Regions from separate parts of the Ferdinandcohnia sp. Marseille-Q9671 genome, predicted to be linked through region 1. Evidence: a T-box and tRNA genes for the amino acid it is inferred to sense, from the RefSeq annotation. Region 1 holds a T-box; the other regions hold tRNA genes.
What was found. The T-box of region 1 lies ahead of serS (serine--tRNA ligase). A T-box ahead of a tRNA ligase gene usually reads a tRNA of that ligase, here a tRNA-Ser.

Region 1 (7,330 bases):
AGTAAAAAGAGCTCCTACTTAACCGCAATATGCTGTTCAATTTCTTAAAAGATAGTCCCCTAGACACCATCAATCTTCCCCTTTAAAAATAAATAAAGTAAAAAAGGTACTTTATCCGCTGAAATGGCTAAGAATTGTCTTATAAAAGGATAGTCATTGCTAGAGTAAGTATGGAGAAGCTCACTCCACCATTCGGTTTCATACCTTGAGATCATACTTAGGTTGTATAGTAGTAAATAATGAGTCATAACCTCCGGGAATACAGATAACAACTCGCGCTCCCTTGGTAAATAGAAAGTATCTTCATAAATTTGATACAAAAGTGGAGAGCTGGAGAGTGGTAATAAATAGTTTGGTGTATTTACTTTGAAATTCATCATGTCACTCGCCCCTGTTCCCCCATCATTTGGGATAAGAGAAATAGGAAAAGGAATTGTACTCTCAATAAAATCTAAAAACCTACGTGATGTCATATGGTAGGTATCTAATGCTTCATTAGGGATTGTTAAAATATTTTCAACAGAAATAGGTGTATGAATATATAAACTCTGTTGAAAATGAAGTGTAAATAAATTATGTAATTCTGGAATTCGTTTAAACAATTGTTCCATAGTAAACTTTTCTCCCTCCATTTGTTTCACATGAAACATCTGTTCTGAAAAGTGGGAGAAGAGCCCATTCTTTTGTACCTTTACTTCATCATGAAAAAACTCATAGCTTTGTTTTTTTCTTTTTCGAGTAGATACCCCATGTGCCAGTACTGAAGTTGATTCTGGATATTGTGGATCAACGGTGAGAAGACAGGCCTTTAACAACTGGACCATTCCATAAAATAGCAATACGGGTTTGATCGCTAAGGGTGCATCTTTTGAAAGCTGATAATAATTTTGACCATGTTCTAAATAATAAATAAACGGGTAACAGTTTTCGTAGCTCTTTTTTTCTGCATCAGGGACTGTTGCTTTCTCATAGCATTTCTGAAGGAGTTGCTGGGTGGTATTTGCTGCATGTAAAGCATTAAATGATTGCCAAATAAACCGATATTCAAACAAATTATAAACCTCCAATAAAAAACAAGAAAGTGCGACTATATTCAGGCCAATAAATAACGTAAAAACTCTGAATTATTAAATATATTATTCGTTCCTTGACAGTAGTTTACCCAGTTGATAATCTACTAATAATATTTTGCATTCAAAGGGGGATTTATTACATGTGGGAAACTAAATTTGCCAAAGAAGGATTAACATTTGATGATGTCTTGCTTTTACCAGCAAAGTCAGAAGTATTGCCTAAGGATGTAAGTCTAGGTGTCGCATTAACAGAAACGCTCAAGTTAAATATCCCAATTATTAGTGCGGGTATGGACACTGTTACGGAGCATGAAATGGCTATAGCAATGGCACGCTCAGGTGGGCTAGGTATCATTCATAAGAATATGTCGATTGAACAGCAAGCTGAACAGGTTGATAAGGTAAAGCGTTCAGAAAGTGGCGTAATAACAGATCCATTTTTCTTAACTCCAAGTCATCAAGTATTTGATGCTGAGCATCTCATGGGAAAATACCGCATTTCTGGTGTTCCAATTGTAAACAATCCACAAGAACAAATATTGGTAGGAATCATTACCAATCGAGACCTTCGTTTTATCCAGGATTATTCCATTCTTATATCTGATGTTATGACAAAGGAAGACCTTGTAACAGCCCCAGTAGGAACAAATTTAGAACAAGCAGAAAAGATTTTACAGAAGTATAAGATCGAAAAACTACCTCTTGTAGATGAGAATGGGGTATTAAAGGGCCTTATAACAATTAAAGATATCGAAAAAGTAATCGAATTCCCAAATTCCGCTAAGGATGCACAAGGACGTTTATTAGTAGGGGCTGCTGTTGGTGTAACCAAGGATACCTTACTCCGTGTTGCAAAGCTAGTTGAAGCAGGTGCTGATGCTGTTGTTGTTGATACGGCACATGGTCACTCAGCAGGTGTACTAGAGACTGTAAAATCGATTCGGAATGAATATCCAAGCTTAAATATTATTGCAGGTAATGTGGCAACTGCTGAAGCAACTAGAGATCTAATTGAAGCAGGAGCTAATGTTGTAAAAGTAGGAATAGGCCCAGGTTCAATTTGTACAACACGTGTTGTTGCTGGTGTAGGTGTACCACAAATTACTGCGGTATACGATTGTGCTACAGAAGCTAGAAAACATGGAGTGTCAATTATTGCAGATGGTGGTATTAAATACTCAGGTGATATCGTGAAAGCTCTAGCATCTGGAGGACATGCAGTAATGCTAGGAAGTCTACTTGCAGGTGTGTCTGAAAGCCCAGGAGAAACAGAGATTTTTCAAGGGCGCCGCTTTAAGGTGTATCGTGGAATGGGATCAGTCGCAGCAATGGAAAAAGGAAGCAAGGATCGCTATTTTCAAGAGGACAATAAGAAATTTGTTCCTGAGGGTATCGAAGGGCGTCTTCCTTACAAGGGGCCACTTAACGATACAATCTACCAACTGATTGGTGGTATCCGATCAGGAATGGGATATTGTGGCACAAAGAATTTAGAAGAATTAAGAGAAAATGCACAATTTATTAAAATGACAGGTGCTGGATTACGTGAAAGTCATCCACATGATGTTCAAATTACGAAAGAAGCACCAAATTACTCTACTCTTTAAGGTATAGTAAGTAGATAAATAATCCATTGGTAGGATTTTTATAAAGTGGTAGATAGAGTCACGTGCTCTATCTATTTTTTTTATACTCACTGTGATAAAATATAATTTGTGTGTAAAACGAAACAGGAGGTTTAATACGTGAAAAAACAAACACAAAAAAGATTGTTGATTAGTTTAGTGGCAATCTTTTTATTATCAATTTTTATAAATCCACTTACGAATGTCCAAGCAGAAACTGCAGGTCCTGAAATAGAAGCAAAATATGCTATTTTAATAGATGGTGACACGGGAAGAGTCCTCTATGAAAAGGATGCAGATGTTGCTGCACCGATTGCAAGTATGACCAAGATGATGACTGAATACCTAGTGTTAGAGGCTATAGACGAAGGTAAAATTTCATGGGATGACACAACTGTTATTAGCGATTATTCATTTGAAATCTCAAAACCTAGTAATGGGTTTTCAGGTGCAGGTCTTACACAAGATAAGCCATACAAAGTAGAAGATTTATATAATGCAATGGCAATTTACTCTGATAATGCTGCAACAATAGCTTTAGCTGAATTAGTAGCCGGTACAGAGGCAAACTTCATTAAAATGATGAATGAAAAAGCAGCAGAGTTGGGACTACCAGATTATCATTTTGCAAATAGTACAGGTTTAACGAATCAAATGCTCGAAAATGTTTACCCAGATGGAAGAGATCCGAATGGAGACAATGTATTATCGGCTGAATCCGTTGCTCTTTTGGCATATAATTTAATTAAAGATTATCCAGAGGCTTTGGATCATTCTAGTATGCCACAAATGACTTTTGAAGGTAAAAAATTAAATAATTACAACTGGATGTTAAAGCATGACCCTAAAGAATCACCTAACTTTGTCCCTTATTATTATGAGGGGATGGATGGGCTAAAAACTGGATATACTGGCGAAGCTGGAAAATGCTTCACAGGTACAGCTGTAAGAAATGGGCAGAGATTAATTTCTGTTGTGATGAATACGACGATTGAGGAAGATGCTCCTCGTTTTGTAGAAACGAAAAAACTATTAGATTATGGATTTAATAACTTCGAGAAAGTTGAAATTTATCCTGAAGGCTATCAATTAAAAGGGCAAGAAGAACTTAAAGTTCTAAAGGGAAAAGAAAAAGAAGTTGAAATCGAAACAAATAAGCCTATCTCAATCTTGATTAAAAAAGGTGAAGATAAATCATTATATGAGGCATCATACGTACTCGATAAATCTATTGTTTCCAAAGATGAAGTAACAGCACCAATTAAAAAGGGTGAGAAAGTTGGTACAATGAAGATTACGTATAAAGGTGATGGAGACATCAGATTTATTACTGGACAAGATGGTGTTCAAACAGATCTTGTAACAAAAAACGAAGTAGAAAAAACAAATTGGTTTGTAATCATGATGAGAGGTATCGGCGGTTTCTTTGGCGACATTTGGTCAAGTGTAGCTGATACAGTTAAAGGTTGGTTCTAATTTTTTAATAGTATATAACGTGGACTCCTTCTTGTTTTAGAAGGAGTTTTTTTTGGAAACATTTGATAGATAGATTAAATACATAGAAATACTAGGATAATAATTTAAAATAGGATAGAATATTCTTAAGTTTTTTTTAATAGAGCATTTACTATCTAGTAAAGTGTGATATTATAAAGCCTATAATAAATGTACTCATACATGTAGGGGGAATCGTAATGGCAAATACAGGTACAGATCGTGTAAAACGAGGAATGGCTGAAATGCAAAAAGGCGGCGTTATAATGGACGTTGTCAATGCAGAACAGGCTAGAATAGCAGAGGAAGCAGGAGCTGTTGCAGTAATGGCATTAGAGCGTGTGCCAGCTGATATAAGAGCAGCGGGTGGAGTTGCTAGAATGGCAGATCCAACGATAGTTGAGCAAGTTATGAATGCTGTTACTATTCCAGTTATGGCAAAGGCTCGTATAGGTCATATTGTAGAGGCACGTGTGCTAGAAGCATTAGGTGTCGACTATATCGATGAGAGTGAAGTGCTAACACCTGCCGATGAAGAGTTCCATTTAAATAAACGTGATTTTACAGTACCATTTGTGTGTGGCTGCCGTGATTTAGGTGAAGCAACTCGCCGTATTGCAGAGGGTGCGTCAATGCTACGTACAAAAGGGGAACCTGGAACAGGAAATATCGTAGAAGCTGTTCGTCATATGAGAAAAGTGAATGCTCAAATCCGCAAGGTAGTTGGAATGAGTGAAGATGAGATTATGACAGAAGCGAAAAATCTAGGTGCACCATATGAATTATTATTACAAATTAAGCGTGAGGGGCGTTTGCCAGTTGTAAACTTTGCAGCAGGCGGTGTTGCAACTCCAGCTGATGCTGCTCTAATGATGCAACTTGGCGCGGATGGCGTATTTGTAGGTTCAGGTATCTTTAAATCTGATAATCCTGCTAAATTTGCCCGTGCAATTGTAGAAGCAACTACTCATTATGAGGATTATGAATTAATTGCACAGCTATCTAAAGGATTAGGAAACGCCATGAAGGGTGTTGAAATTTCATCATTATTACCAGAACAACGTATGCAAGAACGAGGCTGGTAAGTAAGAGGGTGTTCATAAGTGGTTAAAATTGGAGTATTAGGTCTTCAGGGCGCAGTTAGAGAACATACTCGCTCAGTAGAAGCATCTGGTGCAGAAGCAATCGTCATAAAAAAGATTGAGCAATTAGATGAAATAGATGGGCTCATCATTCCCGGTGGAGAAAGTACAACAATGCGTCGATTAATTGACAAGTATGGCTTTTTAGAGCCACTGCGAAAATTTGCTGAACAAGGGAAACCGATGTTCGGAACTTGTGCTGGGTTAATCTTACTTGCCAAAGAGATCGTAGACTATAAAGAACCACATCTAGGTCTAATGGATGTAACGGTAGAACGTAATTCATTTGGTCGCCAACGTGATAGCTTTGAGGCTGAGCTTATGATACCTGGAATTGCAGAAGACTTTCTTGGTGTTTTTATTCGTGCACCACATATTGTGGAAGCCGGAGAAAATGTTGAAATACTTGCAAAGCATAATGGCAGGATTGTTGCTGCTCGCGAAGGCCAATTTCTAGGCTGTTCCTTCCATCCTGAGTTAACGGATGATCATCGCTTAACAGGGTATTTTGTTAAAATGGTGGAAGAGGCGCAAACCAAAAACCTTGTATAAACTCTTGAAACATGGTAAAACTTAATATAAATTAATAAATAAGAGTTAAATATATGAAATCTATGACAGGAAATAGTAGCTCGTCTTTTTTCTTTAGAGAGTCGGTGGTTGGTGTGAACCGATGAAAATGGCTTGTGAATCCATCCTTGAGTAAAATACTGAACCTTACGCTAAGGTGCATTTGATAGTAGGTATTTTCGGTAAATCCGTTATCTTTTCAAGAGGGGAATACTTTTGTATTCCCAACTAGGGTGGTAACGCGGGTTAACTCTCGTCCCTTTATTGGGGCGGGAGTTTTTTGTCGTTTCCGCAACTGTCGATAAGCTCAAATTTGTTTTTAACATGTATTTTATAGGAGGTTTTTTGATTATGTTAGATATTAAATTTTTACGTAGTAATTTTGAAGAGGTAAAGGAAAGGCTCAAATTCCGTGGGGAGGACTTAAGCGATCTTGGGCGCTTTGAGGACTTAGATAAGACACGTCGCGATTTGATTGTTAAGGCAGAAGAATTAAAAAGCAGAAGAAATGAGGTTTCTGGCCAAATCGCTATTTTAAAGCGAGAAAAGAAAGATGCAGAAGCTTTAATACTAGAAATGCGCGAAGTTGGCGAAAAAGTAAAGGAATTAGATAATGAGTTACGTGGTGTGGAGGAAGAATTAGAACAGCTCTTATTGTCTATTCCTAACATCCCACATGAGAGTGTTCCAATTGGGGAATCTGAAGATGATAATGTAGAGGTTCGAAAGTGGGGGGAGATTCCTCAGTTTTCATTCGCGCCAAAGCCACACTGGGAAATTGCAGATGAGCTTCGTATACTAGACTTTGAAAGAGCTGGGAAGGTAACCGGAAGTCGATTTGTATTTTATAAAGGATTAGGTGCAAGACTTGAAAGAGCGCTCTTTAACTTTATGTTAGATCTGCATGTGGAAGAACATGGGTATGAGGAGGTTATTCCTCCGTATTTAGTAAACCGTACAAGTATGACAGGAACTGGTCAGTTACCAAAATTCGAAGAGGATGCTTTCCTTATTGAAAATGAAGACTACTTCTTAATTCCTACTGCAGAAGTGCCAGTTACGAACATGCATCGTGATGAAATTGTTAGTGGAGAGGAACTCCCAATTAAATATGCAGCATTTAGTGCATGTTTCCGTTCTGAGGCAGGTTCAGCTGGTAGAGATACAAGAGGCCTGATTCGCCAGCATCAATTTAATAAGGTCGAGCTAGTAAAGTTTGTTAAGCCAGAAGATTCATATGCAGAATTAGAGAGCTTAACGGCAAATGCAGAAAAGGTGCTTCAACTATTAGGTCTTCCATATCGTGTGTTGAGTATGTGTAGTGCAGACCTAGGGTTTACGGCTGCGAAAAAGTACGACATTGAAGTATGGATACCAAGCTATGAAACGTATCGTGAAATTTCTTCTTGCAGTAATTTTGAAGCGT
Region 2 (7,826 bases), 1.1 Mb from region 1:
GAGCCGTAACTAGACATTAGAAGTTCTACGAACTTCATAAAAAGACGCTTTGTATTGTGGTCAGTTTTGAGAGTGCTTTTTCTCTCAAAGGTAGATTTTTGCTTGTTGCAAAAATCATTGCGCTTGCGTCTACAAGATGAATCGAAGATGATTGATTCCTCAGCGCAAGGCAGCATGATGCCGAAACACTGATGATTAATCACGATGTGATTGAAGTCAGTAGCCTCGTTCCTTGAAAACTAGATAACGTAACAAAACATTCATTGAAGTAAGTAAAGTTCTTTAAAACTTAAAGGTGAACGAGAAGCGAGAAGGTCGAGGAACCGATGGAGGAATCACCGGAGCGTACTTTAGGGTACGTGAGGATGATGACGACAGCGGTGACAAAGAGATTCGACGCTTATCAAAGCCGAATAGGTTAAGTTATGAAGGGCGCACGGTGGATGCCTTGGCACTAGGAGCCGATGAAGGACGGTACTAACACCGATATGCTTCGGGGAGCTGTAAGTAAGCATTGATCCGAAGATTTCCGAATGGGGAAACCCACTGCCCGTAATGGGGTAGTATCCATACCTGAATTCATAGGGTATGAGAAGGTAGACCCGGGGAACTGAAACATCTTAGTACCCGGAGGAAGAGAAAGCAAACGCGATTTCCTGAGTAGCGGCGAGCGAAACGGAAGATAGCCCAAACCAAGAGGCTTGCCTCTTGGGGTTGTAGGACACTCTATACGGAGTTACAAAAGAACGGAGTAGACGAAGCGACCTGGAAAGGTCCGTCAGAGAAGGTAACAACCCTGTAGTCGAAACTTCGTTCTCTCTTGAGTGGATCCTGAGTACGGCGGGACACGAGAAATCCCGTCGGAAGCTGGGAGGACCATCTCCCAAGGCTAAATACTCCCTAGTGACCGATAGTGAACCAGTACCGTGAGGGAAAGGTGAAAAGCACCCCGGAAGGGGAGTGAAATAGAACCTGAAACCGTGTGCCTACAAGTAGTCAAAGCACATTTATGTGTGATGGCGTGCCTTTTGTAGAATGAACCGGCGAGTTACGATCCCGTGCAAGGTTAAGTTGAAGAGACGGAGCCGCAGCGAAAGCGAGTCTGAATAGGGCGAAATAGTACGTGGTCGTAGACCCGAAACCAGGTGATCTACCCATGTCCAGGGTGAAGTTCAGGTAACACTGAATGGAGGCCCGAACCCACGCACGTTGAAAAGTGCGGGGATGAGGTGTGGGTAGCGGAGAAATTCCAATCGAACTTGGAGATAGCTGGTTCTCTCCGAAATAGCTTTAGGGCTAGCCTCGAGTATAGAGTCTTGGAGGTAGAGCACTGATTGGACTAGGGGCCCTCATCGGGTTACCGAATTCAGTCAAACTCCGAATGCCAAAGACTTGATTCTCGGGAGTCAGACTGCGAGTGATAAGATCCGTAGTCAAGAGGGAAACAGCCCAGACCACCAGCTAAGGTCCCAAAGTATACGTTAAGTGGAAAAGGATGTGGAGTTGCTTAGACAACCAGGATGTTGGCTTAGAAGCAGCCACCATTTAAAGAGTGCGTAATAGCTCACTGGTCGAGTGACTCTGCGCCGAAAATGTACCGGGGCTAAACGTATCACCGAAGCTGTGGATTGTTCTTACGAACAATGGTAGGAGAGCGTTCTAAGTGCAGCGAAGTCAGACCGGAAGGACTGGTGGAGCGCTTAGAAGTGAGAATGCCGGTATGAGTAGCGAAAGAGGGGTGAGAATCCCCTCCACCGAATGCCTAAGGTTTCCTGAGGAAGGCTCGTCCGCTCAGGGTTAGTCGGGACCTAAGCCGAGGCCGAAAGGCGTAGGCGATGGACAACAGGTTGATATTCCTGTACCACCTCTTTACCGTTTGAGCGATGGAGGGACGCAGGAGGATAGGGTAAGCGCGCTGTTGGATATGCGCGTCCAAGCAGTTAGACTGGTAAGTAGGCAAATCCGCTTACCGCGAAGGTTGAGCTGTGATGGCGAGGGAAATATAGTACCGAAGTTCCTGATTCCACACTGCCAAGAAAAGCTTCTAGCGAGGTAAATGGTGCCCGTACCGCAAACCGACACAGGTAGGCGAGGAGAGAATCCTAAGGTGATCGAGAGAACTCTCGTTAAGGAACTCGGCAAAATGACCCCGTAACTTCGGGAGAAGGGGTGCTTTTTAGGGTGAATAGCCCTGAAAAGCCGCAGTGAATAGGCCCAGGCGACTGTTTAGCAAAAACACAGGTCTCTGCGAAGCCGCAAGGCGAAGTATAGGGGCTGACACCTGCCCGGTGCTGGAAGGTTAAGAGGAGGGGTTAGCTCTAAGCGAAGCTCTGAATCGAAGCCCCAGTAAACGGCGGCCGTAACTATAACGGTCCTAAGGTAGCGAAATTCCTTGTCAGGTAAGTTCTGACCCGCACGAAAGGTGTAACGATCTGGGCACTGTCTCAACGAGAGACTCGGTGAAATTATAGTACCTGTGAAGATGCAGGTTACCCGCGACAGGACGGAAAGACCCCGTGGAGCTTTACTGCAGCCTGATATTGAATTTTGGTACAGCTTGTACAGGATAGGTAGGAGCCTTGGAAGCCGGAGCGCTAGCTTCGGTGGAGGCGTCGGTGGGATACTACCCTGGCTGTATTGAAATTCTAACCCGAAGGCCTTATCGGCCTTGGAGACAGTGTCAGGTGGGCAGTTTGACTGGGGCGGTCGCCTCCTAAAAAGTAACGGAGGCGCCCAAAGGTTCCCTCAGAATGGTTGGAAATCATTCGTAGAGTGTAAAGGCACAAGGGAGCTTGACTGCGAGACCTACAAGTCGAGCAGGGACGAAAGTCGGGCTTAGTGATCCGGTGGTTCCGCATGGAAGGGCCATCGCTCAACGGATAAAAGCTACCCCGGGGATAACAGGCTTATCTCCCCCAAGAGTCCACATCGACGGGGAGGTTTGGCACCTCGATGTCGGCTCATCGCATCCTGGGGCTGTAGTCGGTCCCAAGGGTTGGGCTGTTCGCCCATTAAAGCGGTACGCGAGCTGGGTTCAGAACGTCGTGAGACAGTTCGGTCCCTATCCGTCGTGGGCGTAGGAAATTTGAGAGGAGCTGTCCTTAGTACGAGAGGACCGGGATGGACACACCGCTGGTGTACCAGTTGTTCTGCCAAGGGCATCGCTGGGTAGCTATGTGTGGAAGGGATAAGTGCTGAAAGCATCTAAGCATGAAGCCCCCCTCAAGATGAGATTTCCCATAGTGTTAAACTAGTAAGATCCCTCGAAGATGACGAGGTTGATAGGTCAGAGGTGTAAGCATGGTGACATGTGTAGCTGACTGATACTAATCGATCGAGGACTTAACCAAATCATTTCAATGAATGAAATTATGTTATCTAGTTTTGAAGAAATGAAAAATTCTTCTTGATTTTTGTAGAAAAGATAGTATAATATATCTTGTCTCTACTTTATCTAGTGACGATAGCGAAGAGGTCACACCCGTTCCCATACCGAACACGGAAGTTAAGCTTCTCAGCGCCGATGGTAGTTGGGACTTTGTCCCTGTGAGAGTAGGACGTCGCTAGGTTGGAAGAGATGGAGGATTAGCTCAGCTGGGAGAGCACCTGCCTTACAAGCAGGGGGTCGGCGGTTCGATCCCGTCATCCTCCACCATATGTACTACCTATATAATATGCCGGTGTAGCTCAGTTGGTAGAGCAACTGACTTGTAATCAGTAGGTCGTGGGTTCGACTCCTATCGCCGGCACCATTTGTGAGAGCCATTAGCTCAGTTGGTAGAGCATCTGACTTTTAATCAGAGGGTCGAAGGTTCGAGTCCTTCATGGCTCACCATTTTAATTAATATGCGGGTGTGGCGGAATTGGCAGACGCGCTAGACTTAGGATCTAGTGTCTTTGACGTGGGGGTTCGAGTCCCTTCACCCGCATTATGCGGAAGTAGTTCAGTGGTAGAACACCACCTTGCCAAGGTGGGGGTCGCGGGTTCGAATCCCGTCTTCCGCTCCAGAACTTCATTTTAAATGCCGGGGTGGCGGAACTGGCAGACGCACAGGACTTAAAATCCTGCGGTAGGTGACTACCGTACCGGTTCGATTCCGGTCCTCGGCACCATATTAATAAGTAATGCGCCCGTAGCTCAATTGGATAGAGCGTCTGACTACGGATCAGAAGGTTATGGGTTCGACTCCTTTCGGGCGCGCCATTACGGGAAGTAGCTCAGCTTGGTAGAGCACTTGGTTTGGGACCAAGGGGTCGCAGGTTCGAATCCTGTCTTCCCGACCATCTAAATAATAATGTTTTGGGGCCTTAGCTCAGCTGGGAGAGCGCCTGCCTTGCACGCAGGAGGTCAGCGGTTCGATCCCGCTAGGCTCCACCAAAAACCTTAACAGTATTCTTAATTATGGCGGTGTAGCTCAGCTGGCTAGAGCGTACGGTTCATACCCGTGAGGTCGGGGGTTCGATCCCCTCCGCCGCTACCATTTTAAATACTAGAGGACCTTTAGCTCAGCTGGTTAGAGCAGACGGCTCATAACCGTCCGGTCGTAGGTTCGAGTCCTACAAGGTCCACCATTTTCAACTTTCTTATACGGAGGAATACCCAAGTCCGGCTGAAGGGATCGGTCTTGAAAACCGACAGGGGTGTTAAAGCCCGCGGGGGTTCGAATCCCTCTTCCTCCGCCATATTTACTTAATGACTTATAATTCTTATTTTCGCGGGGTGGAGCAACGAGCATTGCTTCGTCGAATAAACTGCGAGTTGTCCCGACGGATAAACTTCCTGCTTAGGCTAGCAGAGGAAGGGACAGTCATTAGAAGCTTGGCGCATACAGTACAATTTATAATTCTTATTATCGCGGGGTGGAGCAGTCTGGTAGCTCGTCGGGCTCATAACCCGAAGGTCGCAGGTTCAAATCCTGTCCCCGCAACCAAATGGTCCCGTGGTGTAGCGGTTAACATGCCTGCCTGTCACGCAGGAGATCGCCGGTTCGATCCCGGTCGGGACCGCCATATTAATTATTTTGTTGGCTCAGTAGCTCAGTCGGTAGAGCAAAGGACTGAAAATCCTTGTGTCGGCGGTTCGATTCCGTCCTGAGCCACCATATTTTACTAAACTTAATGGCGATTGTGGCGAAGTGGTTAACGCATCGGATTGTGGTTCCGACATTCGTGGGTTCGATTCCCATCAGTCGCCCCATATATTATCCGTAGGCTTTAGTTGAATAAAATATCTTATATTATTTTTATGCGGGTGTAGTTTAATGGTAAAACCTCAGCCTTCCAAGCTGATGTCGTGAGTTCGATTCTCATCACCCGCTCCATATTTTTAAATCAATGGGCCTATAGCTCAGCTGGTTAGAGCGCACGCCTGATAAGCGTGAGGTCGATGGTTCGAGTCCATTTAGGCCCACCATATTTTATTCCACAGTAGCTCAGTGGTAGAGCTATCGGCTGTTAACCGATCGGTCGCAGGTTCGAATCCTGCCTGTGGAGCCATTTTTTTTGGGGAAGTACTCAAGTGGCTGAAGAGGCGCCCCTGCTAAGGGTGTAGGTCGCGTAAGCGGCGCGAGGGTTCAAATCCCTCCTTCTCCGCCATGTGATTTATATATTCAATAATCTAGCAATCTTATTAATCTGGCCCGTTGGTCAAGCGGTTAAGACACCGCCCTTTCACGGCGGTAACACGGGTTCGAATCCCGTACGGGTCATCAAGCGTTATGAGAATATCTCATAGCGTTTTTTTTATTGTTTAGGAAATTAAAAAATTCAACCTTATGATAAGTTATAAATGGGTTTATCTACATCTAGCTCCAGCGCCTAGTCCCTCGAGGTCATAAGCCAATCCGTCAAGAAGGTCAAAGAGCAACCTTCTCGCCGTTTAGTCTTATGCTTGTCGGATGCACAGGACAAGGGAAGCTTCGATAGCATAATCATCGCACGAAGAAAATGCATAGCATTTTCGAGGAATGTGCTGACGTCCGCGTTTGCCACAAGACGTGGCAGCCTTTAGTGGGCGTTTACTTTCAAGACGCTTGCGCTTTTGTTCTTTCAGTTTTTTAGCTGTTTTGTGCTTTGTTTTCGTTCTAATCGTACTCCTTTCTCTTCATTACTACTGCTCCCTAAAATGGAATTGTAGGAATGCAAAAACACCTGTTGCCAGGTGTTTTAGTCTTGATCCAGGATATCGTCTTCTATTTTTTTTCCTGGGTTATTTAAATCAACGTCTGAAAATATTCCAGGGGATATTCCTCGAAACATATCAAATGCTAAAATTTTATCATCAGGAGCATCAAATAATGGAGCATCGCGCTTCACGCTGTTAGTTTCATCTTCACGTTTCACCTTCTACACCTCCATTTATTATCCTCCCAGATAAACCTTTAATTATTCTTGCTATCTGTTATCACCATTTAACAAATTACCGATTCCTCCTAGAATACTTCCTTCACCAGTGCTTCCTCCATTCTTAGGTGCACTTGCGAAGATACGATCTGCTAGACGGCTAAATGGCAGTGATTGTACCCACACAGCTCCAGGTCCCCTTACTGTTGCATAAAATAATCCTTCACCACCAAAGAATGCTGTTTTAACTTTACCTACAAATTCAATATTGTAATCCACTTCTTTGGTCATTCCTACGAGACAACCCGTATCAATTCGTAACACTTCACCTGGCTCTAACACCCTTTTATGAATTGTTCCTCCCGCATGCAGAAAGGCAAGGCCATCTCCCTCTAATTTCTGCATGATGAAGCCTTCTCCACCAAAAAAGCCAGTACCTAATTTCCGTTGAAAATCGATTCCAACTGATACACCTTTTGCCGCGCAAAGAAATGAATCCTTTTGACAAATGACTTTTCCCCCTAGCTCACTTAAGTCAATTGGAATTATTTTACCCGGGTAAGGGGCTGCAAAAGAAACATGTTTCTTTCCGCTATGGCTGTTAGTAAATACAGTCATAAATAGACTTTCACCTGTTAGAACTCGCTTCCCAGCACCAAAAAGCTTTCCTAATAGACCTCCACCATTGGAGTCTGATCCGTCTCCAAAGATAGTTTCCATCGATATACCATCTTCCATCATCATCATAGCCCCTGCTTCAGCTATGACACTTTCTTGTGGATCTAATTCTATCTCGACAAACTGCATGTCATCTCCATACAGCTTATACTCAATCTCATGTGCATTCATTACGTCTTCTTCCTTTCTAAAAAAAGATGTTTATATACTTGTAATTCTCCATTACAATAGTATCTTCCTTTATGACTGACTAAAGAAGTTGAAAATTATTCCCTTGGAGGAAGAAGTATGTCGAATAGAAGGGACTGGATTTAAATGACAAATACAAACAAGAATATTATAATATATTTAGAATTTTCTTGATATAATGATTGATAGGAGGACCTTATGAAGCCAGATGTAGCCGTTAAAAAAAGGATATGGCCAAGGAAGAAACGATGGAAAGCCCTTTTCACAATTGGAATAGTGGCTGCATTTCTTCTAGTTTCAGCTATTGCAGCAGGTTATTTATTTTTGAGAAAAAGTTTACCTGTTATAGAAGGAGAGATTCTTGTAGAAGGGGTAACCGAAGAAGTAGAGGTATTACGTGATTCGAATGGAGTACCACATGTACTTGCAAATAACGAGCATGACTTATATTTTGCACAAGGGTACGTTACGGCACAGGACCGCTTATTTCAAATGGATTTAAGTCGTAGACAGGCTTCTGGTGAGTTAAGCGAAGTAATTGGAGAATCATTGATCGAGCAGGATAAATACTTTCGAACCCTTGGTTTACGTAGGGCAGCAGAAATTTCTTTTGAAGG
Region 3 (7,826 bases), on a different contig from region 1:
ACTATAATTTCACCGAGTCTCTCGTTGAGACAGTGCCCAGATCGTTACACCTTTCGTGCGGGTCAGAACTTACCTGACAAGGAATTTCGCTACCTTAGGACCGTTATAGTTACGGCCGCCGTTTACTGGGGCTTCGATTCAGAGCTTCGCTTAGAGCTAACCCCTCCTCTTAACCTTCCAGCACCGGGCAGGTGTCAGCCCCTATACTTCGCCTTGCGGCTTCGCAGAGACCTGTGTTTTTGCTAAACAGTCGCCTGGGCCTATTCACTGCGGCTTTTCAGGGCTATTCACCCTAAAAAGCACCCCTTCTCCCGAAGTTACGGGGTCATTTTGCCGAGTTCCTTAACGAGAGTTCTCTCGATCACCTTAGGATTCTCTCCTCGCCTACCTGTGTCGGTTTGCGGTACGGGCACCATTTACCTCGCTAGAAGCTTTTCTTGGCAGTGTGGAATCAGGAACTTCGGTACTATATTTCCCTCGCCATCACAGCTCAACCTTCGCGGTAAGCGGATTTGCCTACTTACCAGTCTAACTGCTTGGACGCGCATATCCAACAGCGCGCTTACCCTATCCTCCTGCGTCCCTCCATCGCTCAAACGGTAAAGAGGTGGTACAGGAATATCAACCTGTTGTCCATCGCCTACGCCTTTCGGCCTCGGCTTAGGTCCCGACTAACCCTGAGCGGACGAGCCTTCCTCAGGAAACCTTAGGCATTCGGTGGAGGGGATTCTCACCCCTCTTTCGCTACTCATACCGGCATTCTCACTTCTAAGCGCTCCACCAGTCCTTCCGGTCTGACTTCGCTGCACTTAGAACGCTCTCCTACCATTGTTCGTAAGAACAATCCACAGCTTCGGTGATACGTTTAGCCCCGGTACATTTTCGGCGCAGAGTCACTCGACCAGTGAGCTATTACGCACTCTTTAAATGGTGGCTGCTTCTAAGCCAACATCCTGGTTGTCTAAGCAACTCCACATCCTTTTCCACTTAACGTATACTTTGGGACCTTAGCTGGTGGTCTGGGCTGTTTCCCTCTTGACTACGGATCTTATCACTCGCAGTCTGACTCCCGAGAATCAAGTCTTTGGCATTCGGAGTTTGACTGAATTCGGTAACCCGATGAGGGCCCCTAGTCCAATCAGTGCTCTACCTCCAAGACTCTATACTCGAGGCTAGCCCTAAAGCTATTTCGGAGAGAACCAGCTATCTCCAAGTTCGATTGGAATTTCTCCGCTACCCACACCTCATCCCCGCACTTTTCAACGTGCGTGGGTTCGGGCCTCCATTCAGTGTTACCTGAACTTCACCCTGGACATGGGTAGATCACCTGGTTTCGGGTCTACGACCACGTACTATTTCGCCCTATTCAGACTCGCTTTCGCTGCGGCTCCGTCTCTTCAACTTAACCTTGCACGGGATCGTAACTCGCCGGTTCATTCTACAAAAGGCACGCCATCACACATAAATGTGCTTTGACTACTTGTAGGCACACGGTTTCAGGTTCTATTTCACTCCCCTTCCGGGGTGCTTTTCACCTTTCCCTCACGGTACTGGTTCACTATCGGTCACTAGGGAGTATTTAGCCTTGGGAGATGGTCCTCCCAGCTTCCGACGGGATTTCTCGTGTCCCGCCGTACTCAGGATCCACTCAAGAGAGAACGAAGTTTCGACTACAGGGTTGTTACCTTCTCTGACGGACCTTTCCAGGTCGCTTCGTCTACTTCGCTCTTTTGTAACTCCGTATAGAGTGTCCTACAACCCCAAGAGGCAAGCCTCTTGGTTTGGGCTATCTTCCGTTTCGCTCGCCGCTACTCAGGAAATCGCGTTTGCTTTCTCTTCCTCCGGGTACTAAGATGTTTCAGTTCCCCGGGTCTACCTTCTCATACCCTATGAATTCAGGTATGGATACTACCCCATTACGGGCAGTGGGTTTCCCCATTCGGAAATCTTCGGATCAATGCTTACTTACAGCTCCCCGAAGCATATCGGTGTTAGTACCGTCCTTCATCGGCTCCTAGTGCCAAGGCATCCACCGTGCGCCCTTCATAACTTAACCTATTCGGCTTTGATAAGCGTCGAATCTCTTCGTCAGCTTCGTTCTTCCGGTACTCACGTAGCGAAAACTACGCTCCGTTCCTCCAGAACTTTGCTTCCTCGACCTTCTCGCTTCTCATGCGCCTAAAGTTTAAAGAACTTTACTTACTTCAATGAATGTTTTGTTACGTTATCTAGTTTTCAAGGAACGATTTGGTGGAGCCTAGCGGGATCGAACCGCTGACCTCCTGCGTGCAAGGCAGGCGCTCTCCCAGCTGAGCTAAGGCCCCAAATTATTTAAATGAATGGTGGGCCTAAATGGACTCGAACCATCGACCTCACGCTTATCAGGCGTGCGCTCTAACCAGCTGAGCTATAGGCCCATTCACACATATAAGAGAACAAAGTAGCTCTCTCAAAACTAAACATAATACAGAGGCGTCTTTTTATGAAGTTCGTAGAACTTCAGTTTCCTTAGAAAGGAGGTGATCCAGCCGCACCTTCCGATACGGCTACCTTGTTACGACTTCACCCCAATCATCTGTCCCACCTTAGGCGGCTGGCTCCTTACGGTTACCCCACCGACTTCGGGTGTTACAAACTCTCGTGGTGTGACGGGCGGTGTGTACAAGGCCCGGGAACGTATTCACCGCGGCATGCTGATCCGCGATTACTAGCGATTCCGGCTTCATGCAGGCGAGTTGCAGCCTGCAATCCGAACTGAGAATGGTTTTATGGGATTTGCTTAACCTCGCGGTTTCGCTGCCCTTTGTACCATCCATTGTAGCACGTGTGTAGCCCAGGTCATAAGGGGCATGATGATTTGACGTCATCCCCACCTTCCTCCGGTTTGTCACCGGCAGTCACCTTAGAGTGCCCAACTGAATGCTGGCAACTAAGATCAAGGGTTGCGCTCGTTGCGGGACTTAACCCAACATCTCACGACACGAGCTGACGACAACCATGCACCACCTGTCACCATGTCCCCGAAGGGAAAGCCCTATCTCTAGAGTTGTCATGGGATGTCAAGACCTGGTAAGGTTCTTCGCGTTGCTTCGAATTAAACCACATGCTCCACCGCTTGTGCGGGCCCCCGTCAATTCCTTTGAGTTTCAGTCTTGCGACCGTACTCCCCAGGCGGAGTGCTTAATGCGTTTGCTGCAGCACTAAAGGGCGGAAACCCTCTAACACTTAGCACTCATCGTTTACGGCGTGGACTACCAGGGTATCTAATCCTGTTCGCTCCCCACGCTTTCGCGCCTCAGCGTCAGTTACAGACCAGAGAGCCGCCTTCGCCACTGGTGTTCCTCCACATCTCTACGCATTTCACCGCTACACGTGGAATTCCGCTCTCCTCTTCTGCACTCAAGTCCCCCAGTTTCCAATGACCCTCCACGGTTGAGCCGTGGGCTTTCACATCAGACTTAAAGGACCGCCTGCGCGCGCTTTACGCCCAATAATTCCGGATAACGCTTGCCACCTACGTATTACCGCGGCTGCTGGCACGTAGTTAGCCGTGGCTTTCTGGTTAGGTACCGTCAAGGTACCGCCCTATTCGAACGGTACTTGTTCTTCCCTAACAACAGAGCTTTACGACCCGAAGGCCTTCATCGCTCACGCGGCGTTGCTCCGTCAGACTTTCGTCCATTGCGGAAGATTCCCTACTGCTGCCTCCCGTAGGAGTCTGGGCCGTGTCTCAGTCCCAGTGTGGCCGATCACCCTCTCAGGTCGGCTACGCATCGTCGCCTTGGTGAGCCGTTACCTCACCAACTAGCTAATGCGCCGCGGGTCCATCTGTAAGTGATAGCTAAAAGCCATCTTTTAATATAAGACCATGTGGTCTTATATGTTATCCGGTATTAGCTCCGGTTTCCCGAAGTTATCCCAGTCTTACAGGCAGGTTACCCACGTGTTACTCACCCGTCCGCCGCTAATCTTTGGGAGCAAGCTCCCAAAGATCCGCTCGACTTGCATGTATTAGGCACGCCGCCAGCGTTCATCCTGAGCCAGGATCAAACTCTCCAATAAGAGTATTGATTGCTCAATAATTTGTTACTTAGAATTAAAACGTTGACGCTTGTATTATGTTTAGTTTTCAAAGAACTAATTTTGGAGCGGGTGATGGGAATCGAACCCACGACATCAGCTTGGAAGGCTGAGGTTTTACCATTAAACTACACCCGCAATATTAAGTTTCGTCTGGTCGGGAAGACAGGATTCGAACCTGCGACCCCTTGGTCCCAAACCAAGTGCTCTACCAAGCTGAGCTACTTCCCGCAATATAATGGCGCGCCCGAAAGGAGTCGAACCCATAACCTTCTGATCCGTAGTCAGACGCTCTATCCAATTGAGCTACGGGCGCATTTTTGATGTCCGCTCTGTAAGAAGCGACTTTTCTATAATAACACCTTACAAAAACAAATGCAAGTGTTTTTTAAAACTTTTTTTGGTGCGGTCGAGAAGACTCGAACTTCCACGGGATCAACTCCCACTAGGCCCTCAACCTAGCGCGTCTGCCATTCCGCCACGACCGCGTTATAAGTGCGGGTGAAGGGACTCGAACCCCCACGTCAAAGACACTAGATCCTAAGTCTAGCGCGTCTGCCAATTCCGCCACACCCGCATATTAATTAAAATGGTGAGCCATGAAGGACTCGAACCTTCGACCCTCTGATTAAAAGTCAGATGCTCTACCAACTGAGCTAATGGCTCGTGCTAAAATAATTTAGATAACGAAGTATAACTTTCGTATTAGGTACATCTACGACGTCCCAATCTCAGGAAGTTATTGCAAGTAGCAGTTCGATTGGTACGCTGAAGCATCGCTTCGAAGCTTACTCGTTCGTGCTCTACCAACTGAGCTAATGGCTCGTGCTAAAATTAAAATGGCTGGGCTAGCAGGATTCGAACCTACGAATGACGGAGTCAAAGTCCGTTGCCTTACCACTTGGCTATAGCCCATTGATTAAACTTAACGAAAATCATCTTCGAATAGCTACATCAACTTCTCCGCAAACGGATATTCTGTAAAATTCCAAAAGGAAATTTTGCGGAATATCGCCGACATCACTGAGTGGATAGTAGGACTCTATATATCATATCCTTAAAACTTCATTTCACTCAGAATGTTTCAAATCAATCGCAAGCTAATAAACTAATAAATAAGTAGTTCATGGTGGAGTGGAGGATGACGGGATCGAACCGCCGACCCCCTGCTTGTAAGGCAGGTGCTCTCCCAGCTGAGCTAATCCTCCATTGTTTAAGAGAAAGAAATGGGAGGTGAGAATTGATGCATCTCACATCCCATTTGTTGTATGACCCGTACGGGATTCGAACCCGTGTTACCGCCGTGAAAGGGCGGTGTCTTAACCGCTTGACCAACGGGCCATTGTAAAGACTGGCGGAGAAGGAGGGATTTGAACCCTCGCGCCGCTTACGCGACCTACACCCTTAGCAGGGGCGCCTCTTCAGCCACTTGAGTACTTCCCCATTGGCTCCACAGGCAGGATTCGAACCTGCGACCGATCGGTTAACAGCCGATAGCTCTACCACTGAGCTACTGTGGAATAATGTAACGACATAACTTATTATAAAAACAGACTTTCTAGTTGTCAAGAGTATCTGAATTTTTGTCTAGCCGTTTTTGTGGCGACTTTTATAATTTATCATAAGTAAATCGGAGAGTCAACACTTAATTTCCTTCTACTAATTTACCAGAACATTTCCCACAGACATACCTTTTAATATCGATTTTTCGCTTCCTAACATATCCTAACCCACAATTCTTACAGGTATACAAATATTGTTTCGAAACCTTTCTTTTTTTTACTGAATCTAAAGGTTTACAGAATCGTGGTGCGTCTACTGCTTTTAAAAGAGATCGAAAATCACGATCACGATGTTGGTACCCTTTACCCTCTAAATGTAAATGGTAATGACATAGTTCATGCTTAATAATACCGACTAATTCATCTATCCCACGTTCTTGATAATGTTTTGGGTTTAGTTCAATATTATGAGATTTCAACAGATACCTTCCACCTGTAGTTTGTAAACGATTATTAAAAGTCGCCTGGTGGATAAAAGGTTTTCCAAAGTATGTGAGGGAAACCTCTTCAACAATTTTTTGAAGTTCAAATTGTTCCATTTCTTTCTTCCTTTCTTTCTACGAACAGGACGTACTATATGTGCATACACTATTTATACTCAAACGAGATTTTCGGATCTCGCCAATACTCTTATCTGTACTTAAATACCCAATCTCTATAATATCACTATTTTCTTTTTAAATGATAAAAGATTGATTTTAACATAGGGAGGTTTACTTATGCCTAGTTGGCTGCAAAACCAAATGATGCGCGCTTATTACGAAAAGAATAGATATCAAATCAAATTATTGAATCAATGTTGGTATTTCTATAGAAAAAAACACTGCTCCTAAAAGCAGTGTTTTACTTTGTTTAGTTATTATTTTGAGGCGGTAACATTGTTAACGCTACTCTACCTTTCTTTACATCAACATCGTCAATCCAAACCGTCACAACATCTCCAACAGAAACAACATCTAGTGGGTGCTTAACGAATCCATTACGTAACTTCGATATATGAACTAGCCCATCTTGCTTAACTCCTATATCTACAAACGCCCCGAAATCTACAACATTACGAACAGTTCCTTCTAATTCCATTCCTTTTGCAAGGTCCTCAAGTTTTAGAATATCCTTTTTCAATAATGGTTTAGCTAATTCATCACGAGGATCTCGTTCTGGTCGAACAAGTGCATCCGCTATATCACGTATTGTAATTTCACCAATCCCTAATTCGGCTGCAATTTCTTCAGTAACAATGGAAGAGATTGCTTCCTTTAGTTTATCGGAACCCAGTTCTTTACTTGATAGTCCAAAAGTAGATAAGAGCTTCTTTACTTCTTTATAGTTTTCCGGATGTATGCCTGTGCGGTCTAATGGTTCGTCTCCATCTACAACACGTAGGAACCCAATACATTGTTCATATGTTTTTGCTCCCAGACGCGGGATATCTTTTAATTCGCTTCTATTCTTGAACTTCCCTTGCTCTTCACGTTTTTTCACAATATTATTCGCCACAGTTTTTGATAGACCGGCTACGTACTGCAATAAGGATGATGACGCTGTATTAACATTCACACCCACCTTATTAACTACCGTTTCCACCACAAATGTTAATTGGTCATTTAGTTTTTTCTCTGATACGTCATGTTGATACTGCCCTACACCAACTGATTTTGGATCAATTTTAACCAATTCAGCTAACGGATCCTGAAGCCTTCTTGCAATAGAGACCGCACTTCTTTCTTCTACCTGGAAATCAGGGAATTCTTCTCTGGCCAACTCGGACGCTGAGTATACGCTCGCCCCCGCTTCATTAACGATGATATAAAATACTTCTTGCTTAATTTCTTTTAATACGTCAGCAACAAATTGTTCTGTTTCTCTAGAAGCAGTCCCGTTTCCAATAGCCACCATTTCAACCTTGAACTCTTCTATCACTGCCTTTATCTTCTTGACAGCCTCGTCCTTTTTATTTACTGGAGGATGTGGGTATATCACACCTATAGTAAGTACTTTCCCCGTTTCATCTACTACAGCCAATTTGCACCCCGTCCGATATGCTGGGTCAACCCCCAAAACAATCCTTCCTTTTAGTGGTGGCTGCAATAAGAGATTGCGAAGGTTTTCAGAAAAAATATGTATCGCTTGGTCCTCCGCCTTTTCCGTTAGTTCTTTTCTAATCTCTCTTTCAATCGAAGGCTG

Region 2: it has a tRNA-Ser gene. The T-box ahead of serS (serine--tRNA ligase) is inferred to sense a tRNA for this amino acid. The anticodon was not compared.
Region 3: it has a tRNA-Ser gene. The T-box ahead of serS (serine--tRNA ligase) is inferred to sense a tRNA for this amino acid. The anticodon was not compared.

Annotation. Positions count from the first base shown of each region.
Region 1 covers NZ_CDRJTA010000001.1:2,263,251-2,270,580, forward strand. Annotated here, with positions in the region: gene ACWNMY_RS11155 (YaaC family protein) at 60-1,052, opposite strand; gene guaB (IMP dehydrogenase) at 1,214-2,680, shown strand; gene ACWNMY_RS11165 (D-alanyl-D-alanine carboxypeptidase family protein) at 2,819-4,174, shown strand; gene pdxS (pyridoxal 5'-phosphate synthase lyase subunit PdxS) at 4,393-5,277, shown strand; gene pdxT (pyridoxal 5'-phosphate synthase glutaminase subunit PdxT) at 5,296-5,886, shown strand; T-box leader at 5,940-6,168, shown strand; gene serS (serine--tRNA ligase) at 6,256-7,330, shown strand, end outside.
Region 2 covers NZ_CDRJTA010000001.1:1,171,285-1,179,110, reverse strand. Annotated here, with positions in the region: rRNA gene ACWNMY_RS06090 (23S ribosomal RNA) at 417-3,350, shown strand; rRNA gene rrf (5S ribosomal RNA) at 3,454-3,569, shown strand; tRNA gene ACWNMY_RS06080 (tRNA-Val) at 3,580-3,655, shown strand; tRNA gene ACWNMY_RS06075 (tRNA-Thr) at 3,677-3,752, shown strand; tRNA gene ACWNMY_RS06070 (tRNA-Lys) at 3,760-3,835, shown strand; tRNA gene ACWNMY_RS06065 (tRNA-Leu) at 3,849-3,929, shown strand; tRNA gene ACWNMY_RS06060 (tRNA-Gly) at 3,934-4,008, shown strand; tRNA gene ACWNMY_RS06055 (tRNA-Leu) at 4,025-4,113, shown strand; tRNA gene ACWNMY_RS06050 (tRNA-Arg) at 4,128-4,204, shown strand; tRNA gene ACWNMY_RS06045 (tRNA-Pro) at 4,208-4,284, shown strand; tRNA gene ACWNMY_RS06040 (tRNA-Ala) at 4,303-4,378, shown strand; tRNA gene ACWNMY_RS06035 (tRNA-Met) at 4,405-4,481, shown strand; tRNA gene ACWNMY_RS06030 (tRNA-Ile) at 4,496-4,572, shown strand; tRNA gene ACWNMY_RS06025 (tRNA-Ser) at 4,591-4,683, shown strand; tRNA gene ACWNMY_RS06020 (tRNA-Met) at 4,855-4,931, shown strand; tRNA gene ACWNMY_RS06015 (tRNA-Asp) at 4,935-5,010, shown strand; tRNA gene ACWNMY_RS06010 (tRNA-Phe) at 5,027-5,102, shown strand; tRNA gene ACWNMY_RS06005 (tRNA-His) at 5,122-5,197, shown strand; tRNA gene ACWNMY_RS06000 (tRNA-Gly) at 5,248-5,321, shown strand; tRNA gene ACWNMY_RS05995 (tRNA-Ile) at 5,337-5,413, shown strand; tRNA gene ACWNMY_RS05990 (tRNA-Asn) at 5,422-5,496, shown strand; tRNA gene ACWNMY_RS05985 (tRNA-Ser) at 5,505-5,595, shown strand; tRNA gene ACWNMY_RS05980 (tRNA-Glu) at 5,637-5,708, shown strand; gene ACWNMY_RS05975 (hypothetical protein) at 6,166-6,342, opposite strand; gene ACWNMY_RS05970 (TIGR00266 family protein) at 6,394-7,191, opposite strand; gene ACWNMY_RS05965 (penicillin acylase family protein) at 7,408-7,826, shown strand, end outside.
Region 3 covers NZ_CDRJTA010000002.1:161,020-168,845, reverse strand. Annotated here, with positions in the region: rRNA gene ACWNMY_RS12540 (23S ribosomal RNA) at 1-2,056, opposite strand, end outside; tRNA gene ACWNMY_RS12535 (tRNA-Ala) at 2,249-2,324, opposite strand; tRNA gene ACWNMY_RS12530 (tRNA-Ile) at 2,341-2,417, opposite strand; rRNA gene ACWNMY_RS12525 (16S ribosomal RNA) at 2,513-4,062, opposite strand; tRNA gene ACWNMY_RS12520 (tRNA-Gly) at 4,145-4,218, opposite strand; tRNA gene ACWNMY_RS12515 (tRNA-Pro) at 4,235-4,311, opposite strand; tRNA gene ACWNMY_RS12510 (tRNA-Arg) at 4,320-4,396, opposite strand; tRNA gene ACWNMY_RS12505 (tRNA-Leu) at 4,482-4,568, opposite strand; tRNA gene ACWNMY_RS12500 (tRNA-Leu) at 4,577-4,657, opposite strand; tRNA gene ACWNMY_RS12495 (tRNA-Lys) at 4,671-4,746, opposite strand; tRNA gene ACWNMY_RS12490 (tRNA-Gln) at 4,921-4,995, opposite strand; tRNA gene ACWNMY_RS12485 (tRNA-Val) at 5,216-5,288, opposite strand; tRNA gene ACWNMY_RS12480 (tRNA-Glu) at 5,350-5,421, opposite strand; tRNA gene ACWNMY_RS12475 (tRNA-Ser) at 5,433-5,523, opposite strand; tRNA gene ACWNMY_RS12470 (tRNA-Asn) at 5,526-5,600, opposite strand; gene ACWNMY_RS12465 (SprT family protein) at 5,726-6,181, opposite strand; gene cmpA (cortex morphogenetic protein CmpA) at 6,362-6,475, shown strand; gene ACWNMY_RS12455 (Tex family protein) at 6,495-7,826, opposite strand, start outside.